3 regions of the Vibrio spartinae genome follow, and region 3 is predicted to be linked to each of the others. Evidence: predicted binding sites of a transcription regulator. Region 3 holds the regulator's gene; each other region holds the start of a gene.

Region 1 (5,933 bases), 1.4 Mb from region 3:
TGCGTTATTACACAGTCGGGTCAAACGGATTGTTTTTGGTGCACCAGACTTGAAAGCCGGGGCCGCAGGCACCGTGATGAACTTGTTTGAGAGTGAGGCCGCCTATCATTATGCGCAGATTGAACCCGGATTACTCGAAGCGGAGTGTCGTGAACAACTGCAATGCTTTTTCCGGCGTCGGCGTCAGGAGATTAAAGCCATCAAGCGTCAGCAGCAGGAGAGTGACCAATTCGATCAACCGTCAGCCAGAGCGGTCCAGTCAGCCAATGGTGTCGATACCGATTGAGCATCGTTGCACACAGCAAGCTGCACAAAGCAAAATGACAAAAGTAACCAGTGCCGGTTGCCGGTGCGCTTCAAATGATGGTTAAACGTTTGGGGAGAGTGCTGTCTCCTTCTTTTGATGTGGAGAAGGAGACGTCTGTGGTTACTGGATATTCCCGTCGTGGGAGAGTGATTCAGACTTGGTGAGTGGATTCACTCAGGCCATCTGATGAGTAAAAGCCCGGTGGCGGGCAAAAATTTTCTTTTTATTGTTGGCTAGCTTACGCTTGCGGTGAATCGCTGCTGTTGTCCGCCATAGATGCTTGGACTTTGTTCGTCTTTTCAGCATGGATTAACCTCCTTTCAAAAATACCAATAAATAGTCAGTACAATCTCTTCTTAAATGCCTTCAATCAGTTTTAAGAATCAGACAATTGTCTTTTACAGACGTATTATGACCGGAAGATGAACCCGACGAATATCGGGCATTTCTAATATGTAAGGGTTTCCATAACAAAAATCAAGCGTTGAATACTGTTATTGTGTTTCCGTCTCACTGGTATCTGCGGTTGTGGTTGTATTTTCATCGGATTCAATATTTTCAGCGGTATCATCTGGCTCGATGGCTTCATCCGCATCAGGAATCATTGCCTGAATAACGGTCAGATCATCGATGTTGGTACTGTCGTTACTCACCGGTGCCTTGGCGTTAATATGCCCAATCATACTTTGATAATAGCGGCGGATATTTTCGACATAGACGAGCGCTTCATCGCCCCGGGCATAACCATAACGGGTTTGGCTGAAATAACGACGCTTTCTCAACAGCGGAAGGCGATCTTTGACTTCTCCCCAGGCATTTGGGTCTCCGCCTTGTTGTTTGGTCAGGTGACGTGCATCCATCATGTGCCCGTAACCCATATTATAAGAGGCCAAAGCGAACCATATTTTCTCATGTTCTGGTATCGAGTCAGGGACGCGGCTGACCATACGACGAAGATATCTGACCCCACCGCGGATAGACTGCTCCGGATTGAGCCTGTTCCTGATCCCAACGGATTTTGCCGTTGTCAATGTAAGCATCATCATCCCCCGAACCCCGGTTGGTGATTTGGCTCTGGGGTTCCAGTGAGATTCCTGATAAGACAATGCAGCAATGAGGCGCCAGTCGAATTCACCGGCATATTTTTGAAATAGCGGAGACCATTTAGGCAGCCTGCTGTCCAGCGCTCGAATAAATGCTCGGGTATCGACGTAATCAAACGTCCCGATATGGCCGATATATTTTTCTTCAAGTGAAGCAATGGTACCGGTTTGTTTCTGATTCCCGAAAAATTCAATCATCAGTGCATAGAGGCTTTCATCATCCGAACGACGGATAAACCAAGAGATAGGCTGATCATCGGTAATTTCAAATGCGGTGGCTAAGTCGGGATAGATCCGTTGTGCCAGCGAAATTTCAACCGAATCAGCGATCGTGAACATCAAGTCCCCCTGAGAGACTTCTTTCAACAGATCATGAACATCTGAATCTGCTTCTATCTGAAACTGAAACTGAGGATATTTCTTTTTGAGTCGCACCAGTGTTTGCTCAAAGTGAGAATCATCGACAACATTCAATACCTTGTTCTGTTCTGGTGTGTTTAAGAGCGCTTGTTGTTTCTGAATCAGTTGACTCATATTGCGAGGATGCCACTGACCCTGACGGTAAACAATTTGCTGACTGATATAGTAATAGGCAGGGCCGGGACGGAATTTTTGGATACGTTGAGTATTTTGGATCTGACCTGCTGCAATGATATCGACTTCGCCTTTTTCCAATGCGGGAAAAAGCGCAGCAACACGATAAACAGGTTTCATTTCTAATTTGACACCGAGGGATTTGGCAAATTCGCGTGCCAGTTCATAATCCATGCCCGATGGTCCTTCCGGCCCGATAAAATACGAGAGCTGATTGTTCAGGGTGCCGACGCGTAACACCCCCCGCTCACGGATCTGGTCGAGTTCGCTTTTCGGTTTGGAGTCGATCTGACAGCCACTGAGTAAGGTTACCATGAATATAAAAGCGAGGATGCTATGGGTCTGACATCGGAATTTTCGGGTCATGTACAACTTATCTCTTTTTATCATGATGCTTTTATATCAAAGCCCCACCGAATCGCAACTTTTTGATGTGTAAAATGGTAAATTATGTCGCTGACAATGACATGAAAGCGAGAGATTTCAAAATTCATAAAAAAAATGACGCAAACGGTTGCGTTTGGTGTTACATCACAAAAATAATTCCTTTATAATGCGCCGCACAATGTAGGTGAAATTGGTATGAATTCAAGTTTTTTCCAATTTAATTGTTTGAATTTATTCCAATACTACCTTAACCAACAGCAACAGAGACCTAAGCACATGAGAATTTTCCGTGGCTCCCCAGCGCTTTCTGAATTCCGAGTAAACAAACTTCTTGAACGGTGTCGTGAGCTGCGCTTACCCGTGACCGGTATTTACGCAGAATTCATGCACTTTGCTGATTTGACAGCCGATTTGGATCGTCAAGAAACAGAGAAGTTAGAAAAATTGCTGACTTATGGCCCGACCATTGAAGAGCATCAGCCAGAAGGTTTATTGCTGCTGGTTACACCGCGTCCGGGCACCATTTCTCCATGGTCATCGAAGTCGAGCGATATTGCACATAACTGCGGCCTCGATAAAGTCAAACGTTTGGAACGGGGGACGGCTTACTATATCGAGTCTTCAACAACCTTGACTGAAGCGGAACAAACTGTGCTACAAGCATTACTCCATGATCGGATGATGGAAGTGGTTTTCACAGATCTGGACTCGGTTGCCAGCCTATTCCACACTGCGACACCAACAGCAGTCACTGCGGTTGATGTGATTGGCGGTGGACGCAAAGCATTGGAACAAGCCAACCTTACCCTTGGTCTGGCACTGGCTGAAGATGAAATCGACTATCTGGTTGAGAGCTTTACCAAACTTGGCCGTAATCCAAATGACATTGAGCTGATGATGTTTGCACAAGCAAACTCAGAACATTGTCGTCACAAGATTTTTAATGCGGACTGGACCATTGACGGTGTTCAACAGGAAAAATCCCTGTTTAAAATGATTAAGAATACCTATGAAACGACACCGGATCATGTGTTGTCAGCATACAAAGATAATGCCGCGGTGATGACCGGCTCTACGGCGGGACGTTTCTTCCCTGATCCTCAGACGCGTCAGTACAACTATCATACTGAAGAGACTCATATCCTGATGAAGGTGGAAACCCATAACCACCCGACAGCGATTTCGCCATGGCCCGGCGCTTCTACGGGGAGTGGCGGTGAAATCCGTGATGAGGGCGCAACCGGAATCGGTGGTAAGCCGAAAGCCGGTCTGGTCGGGTTTTCGGTCTCTAACCTGCGTATTCCTCATTTTGAACAGCCATGGGAGACTGATTTCGGTAAACCGGGACGGATCGTCAATGCGCTGGATATCATGATTGAAGGGCCTTTGGGCGGGGCGGCATTTAACAATGAATTCGGTCGTCCGAATCTGCTGGGGTATTTCCGGACCTATGAAGAGAAAGTGACGTCTCATGCCGGAGAAGAAATTCGTGGTTATCATAAGCCGATCATGATTGCCGGTGGAATGGGGAACATCCGCGACGCGCATATTCAAAAGAAAGAGATTCCGGTCGGAGCGAGCCTGATTGTGTTGGGTGGTCCTGCGATGAACATCGGTTTGGGCGGCGGTGCCGCATCTTCCATGGCTTCTGGTCAGTCGGCTGAGGATCTGGATTTTGCCTCTGTTCAACGTGAAAACCCTGAAATGGAACGACGTTGTCAGGAAGTGATTGACCGTTGCTGGCAGTTAGGAGAAAACAACCCGATTGCCTTTATTCATGATGTCGGTGCCGGTGGTATTTCGAATGCGTTGCCGGAGTTGGTCAATGACGGAGAGCGCGGTGGTAAATTTCAGTTGCGTGATGTGCCGAATGACGAGCCGGGGATGAGCCCGTTGGAAATCTGGTGTAATGAATCACAGGAGCGTTATGTTTTAGCGGTTGCGCCTGAACATATGGAAGCCTTTGATGCGATCTGTCGTCGTGAACGAGCCCCTTATGCGGTAGTCGGGACAGCAACGGAAGCGCGCCATTTGACACTGGAAGACGCACACTTTAACAACACACCGATTGATATGCCGATGGATATTTTGTTGGGTAAGGCGCCGAAAATGCATCGTGAAGCCACAACTCAAAAGGTCCAAGGTTCAGCTTTAGATCGCAGTGGTATCGAGTTAAATGAAGCAGTTGAACGCGTTCTGCGCTTACCCGCAGTGGCTGAAAAAACGTTCCTGATTACCATTGGTGATCGTTCTGTTACCGGGATGGTGGCACGCGATCAGATGGTGGGGCCGTGGCAAATTCCGGTTGCCAACTGTGCGGTCACCACGGCCAGTTTTGATACCTATTGTGGTGAAGCGATGTCGATGGGGGAGCGGACTCCCGTGGCGCTGCTCGATTTTGCTGCGTCAGCCCGCCTGGCTGTTGCCGAGTCGTTGACCAATATTGCGGCAACTGCGATTGGCGATCTGAAACACATTAAATTATCGGCCAACTGGATGTCTCCGGCGGGTCACCCGGGTGAAGATGCCGGATTGTATGAAGCGGTCAAAGCGGTCGGTGAAGAGTTATGTCCGGCCCTTGGTCTGACGATTCCGGTCGGTAAAGACTCGATGTCAATGAAGACCAAATGGCATGAAACCAACGGTGAACAGAAAGAAGTGACGTCGCCATTGTCTCTGGTGATTACTGCTTTTGCCCGAGTTGAAGATGTTCGCAAGACGGTCACACCACAGCTTCGCACGGATTTAGGGGATACCCGACTGATTGCGATAGATTTGGGGAATGGTAAAAATCGCCTTGGCGCAACGGCATTAGCGCAAGTATACAAGCAGCTCGGTGACCAACCGGCTGACGTGGATGATGCAATGCAACTGAAAGGTTTCTTTAATGCCATTCAGGGATGCGTCCGTACCAATAAACTGTTGGCATACCATGATAAAGGCGATGGTGGTCTGTTGGTCACATTGGCGGAGATGGCATTTGCGGGTCACTGTGGTGTGAATGTTGACATCGCTGCGTTAGGAGACGATGTTCTCTCTGTGCTGTTTAACGAAGAGTTGGGTGCAGTGGTTCAAGTACATGAGCATGATGTCGATGCTGTTCTGGACATTCTGGCTGAACAAGGTCTGCAAGCGTGTACTCATGTGATCGGGACTGTAGACGCTTCTGATCGGTTTGTCGTGACACATCAAGAACAGGTTGTTTATGAACGCTCCAGAACTGAGCTCAGAACGATTTGGGCTGAAACGACTTATCAGATGCAGGCACTTCGTGATAATCCGGATTGCGCGCAGCAAGAGTTTGCCGCGAAGCAAGAGGATGCCGATCCGGGGCTGAATGTTCATCTGAGCTACGATATTCATGAAGATGTGGCTGCACCGTTTGTCAATATCGGTGCCAGACCGAAAATGGCAGTGCTGCGTGAGCAAGGTGTCAATTCTCATGTTGAGATGGCCGCCGCTTTTGAGCGGGCAGGTTTTGATGCGATTGATGTTCACATGAGTGATGTGTTGTCTGGTCATATCACATTAGCGCAGTATCA
Region 2 (5,933 bases), 1.0 Mb from region 3:
GACGGAAACAGCCAGAATCTCCGTATTCAACGCCTGAAATTCGTCATATTTAGCATTCATCGCTGCAATTTCAGTTGGGCAAACAAAAGTAAAATCAGCAGGATAAAAACAGACTACGACCCATTTCCCCGTGTAGTCAGAATTAGAAACCGAAGTGAAATGTCCAGTCTTCGCATCAAAGGCGTCCATTGTAAATTCAGGCATTTCACGACGTACCATTGTTGAACTCATACTTAATTTCTCCTTAGATAATTCTTCAGAAACATTTTGCTCAGTCTTTTTACTTTTTATGGGGGTTAACCCTGTATCACAACCCATAGGAATTCACTCCTTTCTGCAACCCGTTCGTTTGTAAATTAATTAGCATATGCCACATACTATTACTCTATAACAGTTTGCTTTGTTTAAAAACCACTTGTCGTATTAGGAATACACTTTGGCATATTGACTACTTAAAACGTCATTCAGATCAGAGTACATTAGCTTTAACTAATGGTCATACCTCACACATAAAAAATGACTCACGATAAAGCGTGTTAACTCGTGTAATGGATAGATCTTCATGACAATTTGGAGTTGGTGCGATGTTGCGACAACCTGACAAATGAAAGGGTTTGATATGAAAGACTTATCCATAAACCAACCATCCTCTGCGAAGAAAGAAAGCCGATTAATACATTTCCCTATTTCAATGTTCTCTATCGTGATGGGGCTAAGCGGGTTTTCAATCGCATGGCAAAAGGCTCTGGGGATGTCCTTTCCTGCGGTGACAACATTGAGTAGTGCTTTAGCAAGTATTGTCATGATACTTGTAAGTAGCCTTTATTTGATGAAACTCATTCAGTTTCCAAATGCGGTCATTGCAGAAACGAAACACCCAATCAAGATTAATTTCTTTGCCGCTTTCTCGATCAGCCTATTACTTCTTTCCGTCGTTTGGCACAGATTTGAATCACTTTCCTGTTTTTTATGGGGTATTGGAGCAATCGTTCAGTTATCGTTAACTTTATTGGTTATGCATAGCTGGATACACCACGATCACTACCGACTAGAGCACGCTAACCCGAGTTGGTTTATCCCGGTTGTCGGTAACATCATTGCTCCGATTACAGGCGCTAAGCTGGGCTTTATTGAGATAAGCTGGTTCTTTTTCGGCGTTGGTATTGTTTTCTGGATGGTTCTATTAACCATCATTACCAACCGTTTGATTTTCCATGAAACGTTACCAGCACGTTTTAAACCTATGCTGTTTATATTGTTAGCGCCACCATCTATTGGGTTTGCCTCCTATAGTACACTGGTACCAGAATTGACTGGTTTTTCCAGAATACTCATCTCTGTTGCACTATTCACCGCTATTTTGCTCGTGCTCAATATAAATCAATTTCGAAAAAGCGAGTTTTATCTTTCTTCATGGGCGTTTTCATTCCCGGTAGCTGCCTTCAACGTCGCCCTATTCAGATACGCAGAATTAACTCAGTCATCAACATGCTTCTACATTGGTATGGCACTAATAGGATGTTTGACACTGCTAATTCTGTGGCTTTCGTTTCATACACTCAAAGCAATAAAGGCCGGCGAAATATGCAAGCCTGAGTAAATAAAATTCAAAGAGATCAGTGAGGTAAAATTATGAATAAAAATTATACAGATATTAATCAGCAACAGCGCAAATTGGGTTCCGCTTTTAGAAAAGAGAGCCCTGATACGCTTAACGCTTTCTTAAGCCTTCACAAAGCGGCTTTTGCGCCCGGTGCAATGGAAACCAAGTATAAAGAACTGATTGCTGTTGCTATTGCTATCAATGTTCGCTGTGATGGCTGTATCGGTTCCCACGTTGAAGCCGCGGTAAAAGCAGGCGCCAACAGAGAAGAGCTTGTTGAGACCATTAATGTCGCTATTTTGATGGGAGGTGGCCCTGCCGTTATTTATGGAACACAAGCTCTCGCTGCCGTGGACGAGTTTTACCCATAAAAATTGTTCCAGCTTTAAATAAACCTGACATGATTCGCCCCAGCATCCAGACGCTCAGAGGCAATGACCAAGGCGACCAAGCTGGACGTTCCGGTTCCTCTTGCATCTTTGCAAGAGGAACCGGCGCACAGAACACCGATATCTTTGAACCTCTGAAACCGAAAAACTGACTGTACGTCATATTTTGGAGCCGGAATCACGCATACACACTCACCTCAATCAAGTTTGAATCCGGGTCCAAGAAATAAACAGATTGAATCGGTCCACTCGCCCCTGATTTTTCTACCGGCCCCTCTACAATTTCAATATTTTCACTGGCTAAGTGGTTGACGACATCACCCAGAGGCCAGTCCGAGATTAAACATAAATCACCAGAACCAACCTGTGCTGCGTTTCTCGTTTCTTGGCCTAAGATTTGAAAATTGATTTTTTGACAACCAAATTTAACGGCCTTGCGCCCATTGGCAAACGTGACTTCTTCCATGTGTAACACACGTTGATAGAACGCGACCGACCGTTCAATATCCGAAACCGTCAAAACGATATGATCAATATGACTAATCAAAATATATCTCCTGTCTTCCTTGTGTTCAGCGAACACGCTTAGAGAGTAACGTCCGGCAACCGAGGGAGCTCTCGCATTGGGTCAGTCGAGATAACGACACATGATATGCGATTGGTCTTGAAAGCCGAGTTGCTGATAAAACTGCTGCGCAGATTGATTAAAGGCCATAACCTCCAGTCTGATTTGCGCGGCACCTTGTGATGTTGCCCACTGTGCACAAGCATCCATCAATTGTGTACCGATACCGGCAGCACGATGTGCCTCATCAACGACGATGGTTCCAACCCGACAGATCGGACAACTGACGATAAATGGAATCGTGTCATTGATCGTGATGGTCGCAGTCAGAAAGCCGACAACCAGATTTTCTGACTCTGCCAGCAAAAAAAGCGTTGATTCATCATTTAACAGACTCAGCCAGAATGGTTTATCCGCGGCTGAAGGTTGTTTAAATGTGAGCGGTGCATTTTCAAAGTGTAGCCTCCCAATTTGCTCACTTAAAACCAACAACGCATTTAAATCTGTTATTTCGGCGGTTCGAATTGTCATCATTTCCGTTGATCTCATTGTATTCGGCAAATACGCGTCGACAGCATCTGCATCACTGGTTTGAACACTTGACGTCCTTTGAACTACATTACCCTGTGTGCAAACTTGTTTTCAACGATCCGGCCAAAGAAAATCAGCCAAAGAAAAAGGCCCCGACGATACGAGTATCATCGGGGCCTTCTCAAATAACTGGCGCGCCCTGCAGGATTCGAACCTGCGACCACATGCTTAGAAGGCACGTGCTCTATCCTACTGAGCTAAGGGCGCGTTACGGGTGGGAATTATACGAGTTCATCTGAGTAAATCAATGAGTTTCTCTAATTGAATGTTTTAAATGGCTAAAAAATTACCAGCTTGGGAAAAGACTCAGAAAACAGACCAGAAGCAAACGTTTGCTTATAGATGTTCTGCAAAATATCTGCGACAATGCGCGCAAAAATTTTGCTATTCTTTTGTTTCGCGATTCATGAAGGTAAGCCATGACTGCTCAAAATATTGATGGAACCCTAATTTCCAAAACCGTTCGTGCTGAAGTTTCTGCACGGGTGAAAGCAAGAACCGATGCCGGACTTCGAGCACCGGGACTTGCCGTGGTTCTTGTCGGGGAAGATCCAGCTTCCCATGTCTATGTCGGGAGTAAACGTCGGGCTTGTGAAGAAGTCGGCTTTATTTCAAAATCGTTCGATTTACCCGCCAATACCACCCAACAAGCCTTACTTGAGTTAGTTGATCAGCTCAATGCAGACCCGAGTATTGATGGCATTTTGGTGCAGCTTCCCCTTCCTGCCGGTCTTGATGCAACGCAGGTTCTGGAAAGAATTCTGCCGGATAAAGATGTCGATGGTTTCCACCCTTATAATGTCGGCCGTCTTGCACAACGAATTCCGACACTCCGTTCATGTACACCAAAAGGGATCATGACCCTGCTTGAACGCTACAACATTGACCCACGCGGCAAACATGCGGTTGTCGTCGGTGCATCTAATATTGTCGGTCGCCCGATGACCCTCGAATTACTACTGGCTGGTTGTACAACCACGACATGTCACCGCTTTACCAAAGATCTGGAACAATTCGTGCGTCAGGCAGAAATTCTGGTCGTCGCTGTCGGTAAACCGCATTTTATTCCCGGTGAGTGGATCAAAAAAGGCGCCGTGGTGATTGATGTGGGTATCAATCGCATGGATGACGGCAAATTAGTGGGTGATGTCGAGTATCACGTTGCCAAGGAGAAGGCCAACTATATCACGCCGGTTCCGGGTGGTGTCGGGCCGATGACCGTCGCAACACTGATTGAGAATACCATGCTCGCTTGTGAACAGTTCCACACCGATGCTTAATCAGGCATGAAACGCGCCAGTATCATCATGATAGGTGATGCTGATTTTACGCGTATGACAGATGTAAAAAAGGCGCTGTGAAGGCGCCTTTTTTTACTTTGACCGATAACTTTTAGCTACTGGTAATCATTACTGGTAACCTTTTATTTACGGGTCGGTTCATTCATAATAATTCGATCGGCAAGGTGGCTGACCGCAAGCGCAAAATAATAAGAGCGGTTCCACTTCATCAGCACGTTATAGTTGTTATACACCAGATAGACGCGACCCTGTTCATCATCAGGCGCGATTAGCCAAGCTTCGATATCTTGTTTCAGTTTCGGCAGCGGGCTACCATCATAACGAGTCACGCCCAGCTCGCTCCACTGATGAAGCATTTGCCCCTGACCTTTACCCCGGCCACTCAGACGCATATCGAATCCACGCGGTAAATGTACCTGACGTCCCCAAATCATGTGTTCATTCCAACCGGACTGACTCAGATAATTCGCCGTTGATGCGAACACATCCGCTTTTGTCCCCCAGATATCTTTTTTCCCATCACCGTTACCATCGGCAGCAAAGGCAAGGAAAGAACTCGGCATGAACTGGCATTGCCCCATCGCCCCAGCCCATGAACCTTTCATCGCCTGTGGTGTGATATGGCGCTGTTCAAGGATTTTCAGGGCGGCCATCATTTCGTTGCGGAAGAAACGTTCACGACGCCCGTCATAGGCTAATGTTGCCAAAGCATCGACAACGTTGTATCCACCGGTGAGTGAACCAAAGTTACTCTCTACGCCCCACAGGGCAACGATATATCGGGGTTGCACACCATACTGTTTGCCGATTCTCACCAGCTCATCATAGTGTTCCTGATAGAGTTTTTTCGCCTTCGCGACTTTCCAGTCCGGCACCGCGCGAGGAATATATTCGTCTAAGGTGAGCTTTTTCTCCGGTTGATTGTTATCGGCAACAATCGCTCTGGGACGGTATGTGACGTTTGCAAAAGCCGCTTGAATGGTTGCTTGGCTAATCCCTTCCTGCTGTGCTTGTTGTTTGAGGTCATCGACATACTGTTCGAAACGCTGTGTATTGGCGATGCTTTCTGCATTGACATAGAGGGGACAACTCAGAATCAATCCCAATCCAACTGACCATAATTTTTTCATTTTATCTCCTCTCATCCTGATAAGTATTCGCTACTGCTGCTGTCGAGCGGCTTTCCTTGCTTTATAGCTTTCTAATAAATTTTCCGGTGGCGGTGGTAACTGTAAGAAAAAACCGTCATCTTTGAGCGCGACTTGCACTTTTTCAATATCAACGCTTGCCAGCGTCTTGCCTGCCAGACTCATCGTCATCACTAAAACCGGTCGTCCGAACATCTGTAACAGTGTTTCCGGAACTTGCGAGAAATCGTCTTTTTTCTCAACATATAAATAGGTGCCTTCTTTTTTAGGACTTTTATAAATAGAACAAAGCATTAGTGTGCCTTTTGTATATTTCCCGACCAGTATGTCAAGACT
Region 3 (5,933 bases):
AACAGAAGCTCATTTGACCGTCTCTGCGTTACGAATGCCAATCGAGGAGGCATCCCAGTTTGGTGTGATCGAAGTTGACCGTGATGGACGAATGATTGGTTTTGAAGAAAAACCGGATAAGCCTAAGCCGATACCCGGAGAACCGGAGTGGGCGTTAATTTCAATGGGTAACTATATTTTTGATGCAGACGTTCTTTGCGATGAATTGAAAAAAGATGCAGTCAATGAATATTCCAGCCATGATTTCGGGAAAGATATTATTCCGAAACTTTTCCCTGAAGGACATGTTTACGTTTACGACTTCTCGACAAATATAATCAAAGGTGAAAGACAAGCAACCTATTGGCGAGACGTCGGAACCATTGATTCTTACTGGGCTGCCAACATGGACTTGTTGAGTAATGAGCCCCTGTTTTCCCTGTACAATCGGAGTTGGCCACTACATACTTATTATCCACCGTTACCACCGGCAACATTTGTGGATGCCGATGAGCGCCGCGTCAAGATTACGGATAGCCTGGTATCGGGGGGGAGCTACATTCAAGGCGCGACGATTTTTAAATCAATTCTTGGCTATCGGAGTAATATTGCAGCTGGGTCGCATATCAGTGAATCTGTTATTTTAGGAGATGGAAAGATTGGTGCCGGTTGTACCATCAAACGGACGATTATTGATAAGCATGTTGAAATTGCCCCCGGCACCGTGATTGGTGAAGACTTAGAATTAGACAGGAAACGGTTCTATGTCTCTGAAGGGGGAATTGTTGTGATTGCAAAAGGAACGAAAGTTGGATTCTAACATGGAACAAATCGATGTATGGTTTACCGTTTCGGAAGTTGAAGGGATTATAAAAAGTGGTGGTTTGGCCGATGTTGCAAAAGCGCTCCCGACAGCTTTAAGTGGCATGGGACATTGCGTAAGAATTGTGTTGCCGGGTTATCGTCTCGTACCGGACAGAACTGATACCGCTGTGATTCTGGAGACTGAATTGTCTCACTGGCCTCATACGGCTTATCAAGTTCGTAAGTTTGACCGGAACGGTGTAGAAATTTACTTGATTGACTGTGATAAATATTTTGATCGACCGGAGTTGTATTCCGAACATAATCGGGCCTATGCCGATAATGGGGAACGCTTTGGATTTTTTTCTGCTGCGGCATTGGATGTTCTACCGAAATTGGGCATTCAGCCTGATATCATTCATGCCAATGATTGGCATACCGGATTTGTCCCTTTCTTATTAAAAACACGTTATGCCGACGATCCTTATTTTCAGCGGATGAAGAGCATATTGACGATCCATAATGCTCTATTTAAAGGGGTATTTTCTTATGATGAATTAGAAATTATCCCTGAATTGCATTTAAGTGGTATGGAGGTGCTACAGTATGGTCACGGTTATGTGAGTGCGCTCAGAGTTGGTATAGCGTATGCGGATAAGATTAATGCCGTCAGTCGTCACTATGCTGCTGAGTTACTGACACCACTTGGTGCCCACGGATTAGTCGATGATTTTGTCCGTCGTGAGAGAGATCTGTTCGGTATTGTTAATGGTTGTGATTACTCGGAGTGGGATCCTCGAATTGACAGTTATATTCCACGGAATTACACCAACGAGCCCGATTCCTTAAAAGAAGGAAAAGCAACCTGTAAACGTCAGCTACAAGAAGAATTGTTATTGCCCACCCGAGATGTCCCCGTGTTTGGAATGGTTTGTCGTTTGACCTATCAAAAAGGATTTCACTATTTGCTGCCGATTCTGGAACAGTTTCTGCGAAATGACGTGCAATTGGTGATTGTCGGAACCGGGGAGCCGGAAATAGCAAATCGTCTGCACCAGATCTCTGCGACATCATCACAAAAATTTGCGTTTGTTGATGCTTACAGTAACCGTTTCGCTCATTTGGTTGAAGCTGCCTCGGATTTCTTTGTGATGCCCTCTGAGTTTGAAGCGTGTGGATTAAATCAGATTTATAGTATGGCTTATGGCACGCTGCCGATTGTCCGAGAGGTCGGTGGGCTGAAAGACACCGTTTTTGACTATGACCATTTTCCTGATAAAGCGACAGGATTCAGCTTTGCTGAACCGACTTCGGAAGCATTACTCATTTGTATGCAGCGTGCATTACTGTTCTATTTGCAGCAACCAGAGAAAAAGTTAGATATACAGCTGCGTGCGATGCAGCAAGATTTTCGTTGGGAAGATTCTGCTCAACAGTATGTCCGGATGTATGAAGCCGCACTGATGGGCTACTCACATATGCATTGATTCTTATTCTATTGAGAAAAACGATTGAGTAAAAAAAAGCACCGTTGACGGTGCTTTTTTGTTCTGGCTCGACGAGAAAATGGGCGTTGTATACTCTGAAAAATGTATACGATAGTATAAATATTGTTCAATAAATTAAATTTGCCGAGCTAGCTCGTCGCGTCTTGCCTGAGAAATTACAGACCAGTGTTTTCCTTCGATCGCACCTTCTAATGCCCATAAGAGCTCTAATGGTGGCTGTGTAGAAGGATGAGAGCTCAAAATCGCTTTATATGCGCTGAGAGAACCTTTCTGATGAAGCTCTTCAACTGAATTAATCCCTGCTTTGCGTAGCATCCGTTCGGTTGCTAAACGAAGATTAGGCAGATCTTTCAATCGTTTCGGTTTTGTCTCTACATGGGTCGTTTTTTCATTTTTTGCATTCAAATAGGCTTGTTTCGCGATATTGAAAATCGTGTCCACATCATCCCAATAGTCTGCAGGAAGTGCAAAATACTTAGTCACAACAGGAAAGCCACGTTTTGTATACACATAAGGTTCAAAACCTTTTGCTTTAAACGTTTCCAGTGAGTGACTGTCTGCCCGTATATGTAGTTTGTCTTGAACGACAAGAGCGAACATTATATCGTTTACGAAAATACCAAACCCGCCGAACATTGAGCGTGATTTGACACGACCTAATTGTTCAAAAAGTCGCATTGAATCTCTAAGAATTGGTTTATCCATGCTTTACGTCTCGGTGTATTTTTAAATGAATACGCCACCAAAGTCAGGTCCGAGAATGTAGCAAAAGAATGCAGAAGATATGTTAACAGAACGTCAAATGATTGACGAACATGAGATGCATTTTTGCCATCGGTAACCCCGCTACCTACCATCTTCATGGTTTAGGCCGGAGGCTTTGCGTCCCATCTTTTCAGATGGTTTGCCCTGTGCGTGACACTTTTCCAGTACGGAATTATGAAGCAACTATACGAATAACCACTCCACAATGTGTGATTCTAGTCCAATTAATAAAGGTTATCAATAGAAAGAAAGTGGTTGGAGGAATGACCACTTTCCAATGGGGTGTTAATTTAGTGTTATTTTTTGTTTAAATCTTTAACGGTATTGCGTTCCACAATTTCAGGATGCATTTCAAACGTACGGCGTTCATGTTCTTTACTTTTGATCCGTTCCAATAAGATTTCAAAAGCGTTTTTCCCGACCCGACGTTTCGGTTGGTGGATGGTTGTCAATGGCGGAGAAAAATATTCAGAGATCTCAATATTGTCATAACCGATCACCGATATATCTTCAGGAACCTTGATGCCTCTCTGTTGTAAGCGACTCATGAGTCCTAAAGCCATCGTGTCATTGAAGCAAAAAACGGCAGTGGGCTGTTCATCCATCGCAATAATTTTGTCTGCAGCCAAGACTGCCGTATCACATTCGAAGTTGCCTTCCAGTATCCAGTTTTCATTTGGGGTCAAGCCTGCTTCAGCCATGGCTCTATAGAATCCTTGAATCCGTTCCTGACAAGCTGCCTTTGATAGATGTCCACTCAGACAAGCAATATCGCGGTGACCTTTATCAAGCAGGTACTTGGTTGCAAGGTAGCCACCTTCTTCTGAATTATCGATGATTTTGTCGGCTTGTGAGCTTTCAGGTCCCCAGTCCATGATGACTTTGGGAATATCATTATAGGCTTCTAGCATTTCTAGAAGCTCGGCAGTCAGGTCAGAACAGATGACTAACATGCCATCGACCCGTTTTTCAGCCAGCATCCGAATGTAGTCGCGTTGCTTTTCATATAAGCCACCGGTATTACATAAGATGAGCGTGTAGCCTTGTCGGTAGCAATAACTTTCAACACCATCAATGACTTCAGAGAAGAAGGGGTTGGTAGACTGGGTCACTAACATGCCGATTGTGCGCGTTGAGTTGCATTTCAGACTCCGAGCTACAGCACTTGGTGCATAGTTCAGTGTCTTCACGGCTGCCATGACTTTCTCTTGAGTCGTTTCTGCCACAAATCGAGTTTTGTTAATTACATGTGAAACTGTTGTTGTTGAAACTCCCGCCAAGCGGGCAACGTCTTTTATCGTAGCCATAGGTATTGTCCTGTCGCTTATGCTGAAGATCCAGCAATTCGGAGCAAATTACAATTGAATGTTTAGTTATGAAGATATTATCTATTTGTATAATCGGATAACCCGTACAGAAATAATATTCTGAGGTTATACTGCAATAAGGACAAAAACCGCTAAATTTAGCGGTTTTTGTCTGGTATAGAATATGCTTTAATCGCGAATTTTAGACTGCCGATTCAGTAATAGCAATTAAAATGAAGCATTCATCCCACGCGACTGCTGAATCCAGACTGAGAGTCTGATTCACATGAAGAGATAGCATCATGCTATGGCTCTTGTTGCAACGGTTCAGCGACGGTCGCTTCCTGATTGGCGACCCAGTTTTTCAAATAGTGCCAAAACCTTCCCAATGTTTCATACCAATATTTTTCTGTCTGCTCGAGATAAATCGCCTTAGGCGCATATTTTATCCACGGTTGCACTATATTTTTATAGGACAGGTAGTTGGTCGGTGCCGGGATCGGATTGAGTCCGGCAGATTGAAATTCATGCAACGCGCGATCCATATGACTGGCAGAGGTGACGAGCACTAATTTTCGTGGTCCGACAAAACTTGCGGCTAACTGGGCTTCTTCCCAAGTATCTTTGGCACTTTCCAGTAACACGATATCTGATTTTGCTACACCGAGTGATAAGGCAACTCTTGCCAGCATTCGGGCATGACTGAATCGGGTACCACCCGCATATCCGGAAAGAATCAGGCGAGATCCCGGATACATCCGCATGATTCGGATCCCTTCGGTAAGTCGCATCAGTGCTGAGCGACTGAGTTGAGATGTCGGTGGGAGTTGGTCATCAACGACATGACCGCTGCCGAGAACCATGATGTAGTCAATGCTACCCTCAACGGGTAAAAAGGCTGAATACTTGCGTTCCAATGGTGCGAGAAGGCGTTCTGAAACGGGTTGAAATGATGCTAGAAACAGCAACGTGTAGGAGAACAGAACAATCAGGCAACCGGTTTTCCTTTTTGTTGAAAACATAATCATCATGAGGCCAATAAAACCGATGATGAGCAAGGCGGGAAGGGGCATCATTAATGCAGCTATGATTTTTTTAAGCTCAAACATATAAGAAATAGTCCGAAAAAACAGCAATTGAGATTAAAAACGAATAATCCTCTTTATTCCTGCCATTCCTATGACAGAATAGCAGCACGATTCGTTATCATAACTCAAGCTACTGTGACTGAAGATCGCAATTTCGACGATATTGCCCACAAATTTGCAAAAAATATATATGGCTCTGACAAAGGTATGATCCGTCAGACCATCGTGTGGGAAGATATTCAAACTATTTTAACATCATTTCCTCCGGAACAGCTCCCACTTTCGGTGCTGGATGCCGGTGGCGGGCTGGCACAGCTATCGCAGCGACTCGCGAAGCAGGGACATCAGGTGACATTATGTGATCTTTCTTCTGAAATGTTGCAGTTGGCGCAAACCGATATTGAAAAAAATGGTCTGCTTGCGCAGTATCGCTTTGTCCATGCGGCAGTGCAGGATATGCAACAGCATCTTACTGATCCGGT

The links. Region 3 encodes PurR, which represses purine synthesis genes. Its sites were predicted from a motif close to TNANGNAAACGTTTNCNTNA; they were not measured.
Region 1: purL (phosphoribosylformylglycinamidine synthase) is a predicted target of PurR. The motif match lies at 2,507-2,526, and genes of this name have one in related genera.
Region 2: folD (bifunctional methylenetetrahydrofolate dehydrogenase/methenyltetrahydrofolate cyclohydrolase FolD) is a predicted target of PurR. The motif match lies at 3,469-3,488, and genes of this name have one in related genera.

Annotation. Positions count from the first base shown of each region.
Region 1 is NZ_AP024907.1:997,430-1,003,362, forward strand. It holds gene tadA (tRNA adenosine(34) deaminase TadA) at 1-286, shown strand, start outside; gene OCU60_RS04665 (hypothetical protein) at 482-613, opposite strand; gene mltF (membrane-bound lytic murein transglycosylase MltF) at 802-2,370, opposite strand; gene purL (phosphoribosylformylglycinamidine synthase) at 2,668-5,933, shown strand, end outside.
Region 2 is NZ_AP024907.1:1,386,738-1,392,670, reverse strand. It holds gene OCU60_RS06355 (peroxiredoxin) at 1-318, opposite strand, end outside; gene OCU60_RS06350 (SLAC1 anion channel family protein) at 620-1,600, shown strand; gene OCU60_RS06345 (carboxymuconolactone decarboxylase family protein) at 1,633-1,974, shown strand; gene OCU60_RS06340 (VOC family protein) at 2,171-2,539, opposite strand; gene OCU60_RS06335 (GNAT family N-acetyltransferase) at 2,621-3,088, opposite strand; tRNA gene OCU60_RS06330 (tRNA-Arg) at 3,279-3,355, opposite strand; gene folD (bifunctional methylenetetrahydrofolate dehydrogenase/methenyltetrahydrofolate cyclohydrolase FolD) at 3,568-4,428, shown strand; gene OCU60_RS06320 (lytic murein transglycosylase) at 4,572-5,579, opposite strand; gene OCU60_RS06315 (YcgL domain-containing protein) at 5,610-5,891, opposite strand.
Region 3 is NZ_AP024907.1:2,402,088-2,408,020, reverse strand. It holds gene glgC (glucose-1-phosphate adenylyltransferase) at 1-799, shown strand, start outside; gene glgA (glycogen synthase GlgA) at 801-2,270, shown strand; gene OCU60_RS10490 (TfoX/Sxy family DNA transformation protein) at 2,406-2,996, opposite strand; cyclic di-GMP riboswitch class I at 3,125-3,210, opposite strand; gene purR (HTH-type transcriptional repressor PurR) at 3,353-4,363, opposite strand; gene elyC (envelope biogenesis factor ElyC) at 4,669-5,499, opposite strand; gene cmoM (tRNA uridine 5-oxyacetic acid(34) methyltransferase CmoM) at 5,587-5,933, shown strand, end outside.